Regions from separate parts of the Halomonas sp. SCS19 genome, predicted to be linked through region 3. Evidence: predicted binding sites of a transcription regulator. Region 3 holds the regulator's gene; each other region holds the start of a gene.
What was found. The regulator sigma-54, encoded in region 3, starts transcription at its own class of promoters, with help from an activator protein. The targets are predictions, from matches to a motif close to TGGCACNNNNNTTGCTNT.
Positions count from the first base shown of each region.

Region 1: a site for sigma-54 is predicted at 1,462-1,479, ahead of NFH97_RS04075 (HAD-IIB family hydrolase). Genes of this name have one in related genera too.
Region 2: a site for sigma-54 is predicted at 2,000-2,017, ahead of glnL (nitrogen regulation protein NR(II)). Genes of this name have one in related genera too.

Region 1 covers NZ_JAMSHN010000001.1:996,773-1,000,046, forward strand. The annotation lists gene NFH97_RS04070 (glycosyltransferase family protein) at 1-477, opposite strand, end outside; gene NFH97_RS04075 (HAD-IIB family hydrolase) at 474-1,424, opposite strand; gene glyA (serine hydroxymethyltransferase) at 1,720-2,985, opposite strand; gene NFH97_RS04085 (hypothetical protein) at 3,204-3,274, opposite strand, start outside.
Region 2 covers NZ_JAMSHN010000001.1:2,393,071-2,396,344, reverse strand. The annotation lists gene ntrC (nitrogen regulation protein NR(I)) at 1-840, opposite strand, end outside; gene glnL (nitrogen regulation protein NR(II)) at 833-1,882, opposite strand; gene NFH97_RS10395 (DUF4124 domain-containing protein) at 2,182-2,757, opposite strand; gene glnA (glutamate--ammonia ligase) at 2,988-3,274, opposite strand, start outside.
Region 3 covers NZ_JAMSHN010000001.1:238,975-242,248, reverse strand. The annotation lists gene ptsN (PTS IIA-like nitrogen regulatory protein PtsN) at 1-301, opposite strand, end outside; gene hpf (ribosome hibernation-promoting factor, HPF/YfiA family) at 307-615, opposite strand; gene NFH97_RS01025 (RNA polymerase factor sigma-54) at 775-2,187, opposite strand; gene lptB (LPS export ABC transporter ATP-binding protein) at 2,458-3,183, opposite strand; gene lptA (lipopolysaccharide transport periplasmic protein LptA) at 3,183-3,274, opposite strand, start outside.

The sequences.
Region 1 (3,274 bases), 760 kb from region 3:
CAGCAGGCCGCGGTCGTAGGTCAGGATATCGCAGTCATGCAGCCCCACCGCGGCGGTGCGCCCGGATGCCTGCACATAGCCCGCACAGAACCACACATTGCGGCCCTTGCCCGGCTGCTGTGGCGCCAGGCCTTCCTCGGCCAGCTGCGCGTCCAGCGCGCTCAGGCGCGGGCCGTCATTCCACAGGATGCGATGGTGCTGGGGCAGGCGCGAAAAGAACTCGCGTGCCCGCAGAAACTGGTCCCGGTCGGCACGATCGAGGCCGATCACGATCTCCGACAGATAGCTCGCCTGGGCCAGCGACTCGACGATGGCGTCCAGCGCCGGTCCTTCCAGCTCCGAGTACAATGACGGCAGGATCAGCCCGAGCGGGCGCTGGCGGCCGAAGCGCTCCAGATCCGCCTCCAGGTCTTCGACCTTGCGCCGGGTCAGGTTGTGAAAGTCGGTGATGATGCCGTTCTGGTGGAAATCGCTCATGCCTCACCCTCCTCGCCCAGCTTGTGATGATCCTTGTCGTCGGCGCCGCCGGCATCTACGCTGCCGGCCTCAGCGCTGCTGGCAGGCCCCGCCGCGTCCTGCTCTCCCCAGAAGTGCGCAACCCCCTCGGCCCAGCCCCTGGGGCCCAGCGCCTCGCTGCGATACAAGCGCGGCTGGCACGGGGACACGTCGAGGCCATGGCGGGCACGAATCACCACCGCCGCATCGGTGGCCTCGAGCATGGCGACATCGTTGGGGCCATCGCCCAGCGACAGGGTCTCGGGGCGTCGGCCCTTGAGCGCCTCGAAGCGGGCGCACAGCCATTGCACCGCCTGGCCCTTGTCGGTGTCGCCGAGCACGTGCCAGAAGCGCCCGCCCCTCGTCATGCGCAGGCCGTCACTGGCCAGGCCCTCGCGAAAGCGCTGCAGCAGCGCTTCGTCGTCTTCCCACAACAGCGGCTCGCTGCCCTCCCGCAGGCGTGCCAGGCGAGCCTCCTGTTCATCCAGACCGGTGAAGGCCACCACGTCCTCCAGCGCCATCTCGCTCATGGTCAGAAAGCGCGCGGACAGCCGCTCACGCCAGATCGCCACCCGCCGGCGAATCAGCCCGATATCCACCCCGAGGGTGCGGATCACCAGGCCATCCGGGCCCGGCTGTCCCTCACGTCGGGCGTGACACCAGCTGGGGGGCAGCGCAATCACCGCGCCGTTCTCGGCGATAAAGGGGCGATCGGCGAGGCCGAGCTGCTGGCGCAGCCCGAGCAGTTCACTGCGGGTCTTGCTGGTCACCGGGATCGCCGCAACGCCGGCCTCACGCAGGGCATCGAGCCAGGGCTCGGCGGGCTTCCAGCCGTAGTCATGGTGGTCGAGCAGCGAGCCATCCAGGTCGGTGAACAGCAGCCTGGGCCCGTCGAAGGCACCGATTCGGGGAGTCGTGCTGGCGTGCATGGTGGGACCTTCGCATCAAAAGGGTTCACCGAGATGCAAAGCAAGGGCTGCGCCAGCGCTCAACAGAGCAACGGGAAAACAAGTAGATGAAGGGAATGTAGACGTCAGCGCAACGAGGCCCCGTCAGGTCCGGGGCGGACGCGGCCGTGCCCGGTGCAGGATAAGGCACCACAATGGTGCATCGACAGCCGACGCCCCGCTGCAAGCACACAGCCCCAGAACGACGACACCCCCGAGAGCGGAGCTCTCGGGGGTGTCTTTGGTGGCCTGAGCGGCGGGTCACCCCGCCGGGCACTCAGCCGTAGACCGGCAGACGGGTGCAGACTTCTTCCACCTTGGCCTTGACCTCGGCCTCGATGGCCTCGGTGGACTCGCCCTTGGCCATGACGTCGAGGATGTCGCAGATCCAGCCAGCCAGATCACCGCACTCGCTCTCGCCGAAACCACGGGTGGTGACCGCCGGGGTGCCGATACGCAGGCCAGAGGTCACGAAGGGGCTCTGCGGATCACCGGGCACGGCGTTCTTGTTGACGGTGATGTGGGCACGACCCAGGGCCGCGTCCGCGTCCTTGCCGGTCAGGCCCTGCTTGATCAGCGACAGCAGGAAGAGGTGATCCTCGGTGCCGCCGGAGACCACGTCGTAGCCACGCTCGATAAATACCTTGGCCATGGTCTGGGCGTTCTTGACCACCTGCTGCTGGTAGGTCTTGAACTCGGGCGCCATGGCCTCCTTGAAGCAGATCGCCTTGGCCGCGATGACGTGCTCGAGCGGGCCGCCCTGGCCACCGGGGAAGACCGCAGACTGCAGCTTCTTCTCGATGTCGGCGTCGTTCTCGGCGGACAGGATCAGGCCACCACGGGGACCGCGCAGGGTCTTATGGGTGGTGGTGGTGACCACATGGGCGTGGGGCAGCGGATTCGGGTAGACACCGGCGGCAACCAGGCCGGCCACGTGGGCCATGTCCACCAGCAGGAAGGCACCCACCTCGTCGGCGATCTCGCGGAAGCGTGCCCAGTCGATGATCTGCGAGTAGGCGGAGAAACCGGCGATGATCATCTTCGGCTGGTGCTCGCGGGCCAGGCGGGCCACCTCGTCGTAGTCGATGCGGCCGGACTCGTCGATGCCGTACTGCACGGCATTGTAGTGCTTGCCGGAGAAGTTCGGGCGGGCGCCGTGGGTCAGGTGACCGCCGGCGTCGAGGCTCATGCCCAGCACGGTGTCACCGGGCTTGACCAGGGCCTGGAAGACCGCGCCGTTGGCCTGGGAGCCTGAGTGCGGCTGGACGTTGGCGTAGCTCGCGCCAAACAGCTCCTTGGCATAGTCGATGGCCAACTGCTCGACCACGTCGACGTACTCGCAGCCACCGTAGTAACGCTTGCCGGGATAGCCTTCCGCGTACTTGTTGGTCAGCTGGCTACCCTGGGCTTCCATCACCCGGGGGCTGGCGTAGTTTTCGGAGGCAATCAGCTCGATGTGAGCCTCCTGACGGGCGACTTCCTTCTGCATCGCATCGAACAGGGCATCATCGAAACCGGCAATCTGCATATCACGGCTGAACATCGGCGGCATAACCTCGCAGCGGGGGATTCAAGGGGCAATCGCGAAAAGCGGGCCGCCATCATAGCGCAGCCCATGACCGCTTTCACATGAAAGACCGTCATGGGCTGCTGCATGATTTCTCATCTTGGCTTCAGTCAGACTGAAGCGTGGCCCACCGGGCGCTCTTTTCCAGGCTCAGCCCGAAACGCCGGCGGGCGCCACGACCCTTCGGCCAAGCCCTAGTCCATCGTGACTTCCATGGACAACGCCTGGGGCAGCCCCAGCGGGTCCTGGGCCAGCTTCTGGAGCT
Region 2 (3,274 bases), 2.2 Mb from region 3:
GGTCGCGGCGATGATGCGCACGTCCACCTTGACCGGCGTATGACCACCGACCCGATAGAACTCGCCGTCGGCCAGCACCCGCAACAGCCGGGTCTGGGTCTCCGACGGCATGTCACCGATCTCGTCGAGGAACAGGGTGCCGCCGTTGGCCTGCTCGAAGCGCCCCTGACGACTGGCGCTGGCACCGGTAAAGGCGCCCTTCTCGTGGCCAAACAGCTCCGACTCGATCAGATCCCGGGGGATCGCCGCCATATTGAGGGCAATAAAGGGATTGGCGGCGCGGGGACTGTGCTGATGAAGCGCACGCGCCACGCGCTCCTTGCCGGTCCCGGACTCGCCGTTGATCAACACCGTGATATGCGAGTGCGCCAGGCGCCCGATGGCCCGGAATACCTCCTGCATCGCCGGCGCCTCACCGATGATCTCGGCGTCGAGTCCTTCGGGCACGCTGACCGGCCGCTGGCGCTCGCGCACGTGGGCCACCGCGCGTCGCACCAGGGCCAGCGCCTCGTCCACGTCGAACGGCTTGGGCAGGTACTCGAAGGCCCCGCCCTGATAGGAAGCCACCGCACTGTCCAGGTCGGAATGGGCGGTCATCACGATGACCGGCAGGTCCGGGTGCACCTGGCGCACCTTGGCCATCAGATCGAGTCCGTCGATACCTGGCATGCGGATATCGGTGACCAGCACGTCCGGCGGCTCGGCCAGCAGTCGATCGAGGATACCGTCGGCCCGCTCGACCGCCTCGACCTCAAGGTCCGGCTGCGCCAGGGCGCGCTCGAGCACCCAGCGTATGGCCCGGTCGTCGTCGACGATCATTACACGAGCGGTATCAGTCATGACTCATCTCCAGGGGAATCAACAGACGGAATTCGGTGCGTCCAGGCTCGGACTCGCATTCGATCAGCCCTTCGTGCTGGTGCAGCACCGACTGGGCGATCGACAGCCCCAGGCCGCTGCCCTCGGCACGACCGGACACCATCGGATAGAACAGGGTCTCGCGCAGCGTCTCGGGGACGCCCGGGCCGTTGTCGATCACGCTGACGTCGCAGACCAGACGATGGCGCTGGGCGCCCAGGGTGAACTGGCGGCGCGCGCGGGTCCTCAGGGTCATCACCGGGTTCGGCGTCTCGGACTCGACCAGCGCCTGGACGGCGTTGCGGGCCACATTGAGCACCGCCTGGATCAACTGGGCTTCATCGCCGGTCAACTCCGGCAGGCTGGGATCATAGTCGCGCTCGATGCTCACCCGCGGCTGCTCGACCAAGAGCAGCGCGCGTACCCGCTCCAGCACCCGGTGGATGTTCAGCGGCTCTCGCCGACTCACCCGGTTGGGCCCGAGCATGGAATCGACCAGATCCCGGAGCCGATCCACCTCTTCGATGATGATCCGGGTGTACTCCTTGAGCGCCGGCGTCTGCTCCAGGTCACGCTCAAGTAATTGCGCTGCACCACGAATCCCCCCCAGGGGGTTCTTGACCTCGTGGGCCAGCCCCCGCGCCAGCACCTTCATGGTTTCCTGGCGCGACTGCAGCGCTTCCTCGCGGGAGATTCGCAACAGCCGATCCCGTGGCTCCATCTCCAGCAGCAGCTCATCAGGCGACAGCGGCGTCACGGTGTAGTCCACCGTCAGGGGTTCTCCACCGGCGAGGACCAGCCGCGCCTCCCGCTGGGTATAGGGATGCTGTCCATCCCGGGCACGTATCAGCACCTCGGCGATATCATCCTCGCCGCTGAGCCAGTCGCTCAGCGCCACGCCGGCAACCCGACTGGCGCTGACCGCCAGCAGGGTCTCCGCCGCCGGGTTCATCCAGGTCGGTCGCAGCTCGCCGTCGAGCAGCATGACCGCAGTTGTGAGGTGTTCGATGATGCCAGGCGTCATGGGTCCATCCTGATGGGGCAAAGCGCCCGCTCGATAGAGGCCGCCACGGCGCCAAGCCGGCATTCCATGGTGGCGGTCCAGGTCTCGGCCTCGAGCAGGCGTCAGACAACAACATTCAAAGCAAGAAGCGGGCCAGCCTTGGTGCCAGTGGCACACTCCCGCCGCACAGGCGCCAGGACGGTGCTTTTGTCGAGGAGGCGGGTCACCGTCGGCGCACCTACGCACCATTTTAGTGCACCAACCTGGTGCAGGGCAGTCTCGCCTGGATCACTGTCCGCACAAGGCCCGCAGATCGCGGGTCAAGGCGGCGCAGGACGAAGGGGGTTGGCGGGAAGCAGGCGGCTGGCGCGCTGTACGTGAATGACGATATCGGCACTGCGTTGACGCACCTCTCCCGACGGGGCCAGCACCACCAGGCCCAGGCGATGCTCGCCACGCTCCAGATTGGTGAGCCACAGTGGGCCGATGCCGGTGACGCTGGTGGCGAGCACACCGTCGACCTCCAGGCCGAGGCGATCCCCCGTCGCCGGAGGCGGGCTGATCGCGGCCAGCACCTTCAATCTTCCCCCGGCCCCCGTGGGCAACACGCTGCCATCCGCCGGAGAGGCGATGGCCAGGACATCGTGGGGCTGGAAGATATCGGCGTCGCTATCCGGGCCTGGTACTGAAGGCGCCGTCGGCCTGGTGGGCGCCGCCACATCCAGCGCAGGGGCGCTGGACAACGGCGGCGGTGCCAGCGCGCGGGCGCCGACCGAGGGCGTATCGCTGTAGCGCACGACGCCGTCGGGACCGACACTGCGATAGATGGTGCTCGCCGGCACGGTTTCTGCCACCGGCAACGCCAGCCCGGACGCTGCCAGCAAGGCAATGGCCATCAGTGACGGTCGACACGGCGACGAGGGAGCGCTCTCGCCCCTCTCCCGGCCTGCCCTGCGCGTCCACCGCTGCATCATCGTGATTGCCCTCGCCGACCTTCCCCTGACGAGGATGACGTCAGCCACGACCCGAGCCAAGGGAATCCCTTGCCCAGGCGCAAGGCCCGCGCAAAAAAAATCGGCCCCGCGATCATCGCGGGGCCGACGGAACGCACGAGGCGTTATGCCGATCAGCAGCTGTAGTACATGTCGAACTCGATCGGGTGGGTCGCCATGCGCAGGCGCTCGACGTCCTCGTTCTTGAGCTCGATGTAAGCGTCGATCATGTCGTCGGTGAAGACGCCACCTTCGGTCAGGAAGCTGCGGTCCTCGTCGAGGGCTGCCAGCGCCTGGTCGAGGCTCTCGGCCACGGTCGGGATGGCCTTGCCTTCTTCCGGCGGCAGGTCATAGAGGTTCTTGTCCATGGCGTCGCCGGGGTGGATCTTGTTCTTGATGCCGTCGATACCGGCCATCAGCA
Region 3 (3,274 bases):
ACACCAGATCGACGGGCTCACCATCGATGGCATCGAAGTCGACAGGTTCCGCGAGTTTGAGGAAGCCGGAGATGGGCGCCTTGCAGTGGGGGTTGCGGGCATGGGGAATGGCGACGCCATTGCCGATGCCGGTACTGCCCAGGCGCTCACGTCCGATCAGCCGACTGAAGACCTCCTGGCTGTCCAGGCTCGGGGTGTTCTGCGCAATGAAGGTGCTGAAAAACTCCAGCACCCTCTTCTTGCTGCCTCCCGGGACATCGAACAATGTGCGCTCGGGAGGGAGAATGGCTTCCAATGTCATGAGAGTCAGCGAATTCCGGCGCCTTGGGCGCGGGCTTGGGATTTTTCCTTGTGCTTGACCAGCTGGCGGTCCAGCTTGTCGGCAAGGGCGTCGATAGCAGCATACATGTCGCCGTCCTGCGCTTCGGCATGCAGGTCGGCACCGGCGGCGTGAAGGGTGCAGGCGGCCAGCTGGCGTTCCTTTTCCACCGAGAGGGTCACCTGGACGTTGGTGATGTTGTCGTAGTGGCGCTCCACACGGGCGAGCTTCTCTTGTACGTAGTCACGCAGGGGATCGGTCAATTCGACGTGGTGGCCGGTGATGTTGACTTGCATGACAGGCTCCTTGCTCTTTCGGGTGGTGGCTTGATTGTAACCCTTTTTCCGATCCTGCAAACCCCCTCGACGCTACGCAGAAAGACGCAGATGTCATGCGAAATTTCAAGTGCTTGCGCTTTCCCGATAACTAGGCTAGCGACGCCGCAGCGCAAGGCCTCAGCGCAGTCGCTTGCGCTCGCTGGAAGACGGAATATTCATGGCTTCCCGGTACTTTGCCACGGTGCGTCTGGCGACATTGACGCCGTCTTCCGCCAGCAATTCCACCAGTTTGCTGTCCGACAGAGGTTTGCGGGCAGGTTCCTTTTGAATCAACGATTTGATCATGGCGCGAATGGCGGTACTGGAATGGGCGTCGCCATCCTGGCCGACCTGGCTCGAGAAAAAATACTTCAACTCGAACACGCCGCGAGGCGTGTGCACGAACTTCTGGGTGGTCACGCGGGAGATGGTGGACTCGTGCATCTCCACCTTGTCTGCGATATCGGCCAGCACCAACGGTTTCATGGCCGCTTCTCCCTGCTCGAGGAAGTCGATCTGACGCACCATGATTTCCCGGCCGACCTTCAGCAAGGTGTCGTTGCGGCTGGACAGACTCTTGATCAGCCAGCGCGCCTCCTGCAGGTGGTCCTTGAGGAACTGGTTGTCCTGGCTCTTGTCCGCGCGCCGAATCAGCGCAGCGTAGTCGGGCTGGATGCGCAGTCGGGGCATTGCATCCGGATTGAGTTCAACGCGCCAGCCCTCTTCGGTGTGGCGTACCACCAGGTCGGGAATGACGTAGTCGTTATCGCTGTCACCGAACTGGCTGCCGGGACGTGGGTCGAGGCTTCGGATCAGCTCGATGACGCTGTCGAGTTGGTCGTCATCGAGTCCTAGCCGGCGCTTCAGCAGACGTCGGTCGCCGCTGGCCAGCGCCTCGAGAAACTGTCTTACCAGTCGTCCGGCCTGGGGCAGCAGGACGGTATCGCGAGGCAGACTATCCAGTTGCAGCATCAAACACTCGCGCAGGTCGCGGGCGAACACTCCGGTCGGTTCGAACTGTTGCAGCCGAACCAGCACCGCCTCCACCTCGGCGAGGGGAGGGGGGCGACGACCGTCTTGCTCGAGCCCCTGGGCGATGTCATCCAGTGTCTGCTCGAGATAGCCGTCGGCGTTGACCGCGTCGAGCAGGCTCTCGGCGATCAGGCGCTCCTGGTCGCTGACGTCGAGCATCGCCAGTTGCCAGCTCAGGTGGCTGTGCAGTGACTGGGAGCTTGCCTGGCGCTCGAAATCCGGCGCCTCGCCACTACCGGCGGGGGTGGTGCCCAGGTCCTGGTAGGTGTCGGACCAGTCGCTGTCCACACTGAGCTCCGAGGGGATCTGATCCGCCCAGTCATCTTCCACGGCTTCCCTGGTCTGCTGTTCGCCGAACTCGTCCTCGAGTTCGAGCATGGGGTTGGCCTCCAGCGCCTGCTGGACCTCCTGGCGCAGGTCCAGGGTCGAAAGCTGCAGCAGGCCGATCGCCTGTTGCAGTTGCGGGGTCATGGTCAGCTGGGTACCGATGCGCAGCTGCAGTGACGCCTTGAGGGCCATGGGTCGGGATCCACCAGTGTTGTCGAAAGGCTTTACCCTAACGACGAGTCATCAGACATGCAAGCATCTTGCCAAGTTGGTGTTTTTTGACCTGTGGGAGGGAGTGAAAAGGTCGATGTGGAACAACTTGGTAGGGGGGGAGGTGCTTCTTTCGAGGGAGGCCCTGTGTGCAAGGTGAGGCCGACCCTTTCGGGGCCGGCGGTTGGATGCTGATGCTGGCAAGTGTTGCGGCCGCTTGATGCGACTGCGGCTGTCGGGCGGCCCTGCGGTCTAAAGGCGGAAGTTCTCGCCCAGGTAGACCTCCTTGACGCGCTGGTTGGCGAGGATGGACTCGGCGCTGCCCTCGGCGATGATCTGGCCGTCGCCGACGATGTAGGCACGATCGCAGATATCGAGGGTCTCGCGCACGTTGTGATCGGTGATCAGGACGCCGATATCGCGGGCCTTGAGTTGACGAATGATGGACTTGATCTCGCCCACCGAGATCGGGTCGACCCCGGCGAAGGGTTCATCGAGCAGGATAAAGGCCGGCTCGGTGGCCAGGGCGCGGGCGATCTCGACCCGGCGCCGCTCCCCGCCGGACAGGCTCATGCCGGGGTTGTCGCGAATATGGCTGACGTGGAAGTCCTCGAGGAGTTGCTCGAGACGTGCTTCTCGGCCCTCGCGGTCGAGGTCCTTGCGGGTCTCGAGGATCGCCATGATGTTGTCGGCCACCGACAGCTTGCGAAAGATCGAAGCCTCCTGAGGCAGGTAGCCGATACCGGCCAGCGCGCGCTGATGCATGGCCGCGCGGCTCAGGTCCCGATCATCGATGCTGATGCTGCCGGCGTCGGCTCTGACCAGGCCGACGATCATGTAGAAGGAGGTGGTCTTGCCGGCCCCGTTGGGGCCCAGCAGACCGACGATGCTGCCCTGCTCGATCGACAGGCTGATGTCCTGGACGACGCGACGCTTCTTGTAGCTCTTGGCCAGATGGCGAGCGTGGAGAGTCTTCATCAGTTTCCTTGGCTTTCCGGCTCGAGGGTCATGCGAATGCGCTGCTCGCCCTGGACGCCCTGGGCGCTGGAGCGGGCCTGGACCACGCGGC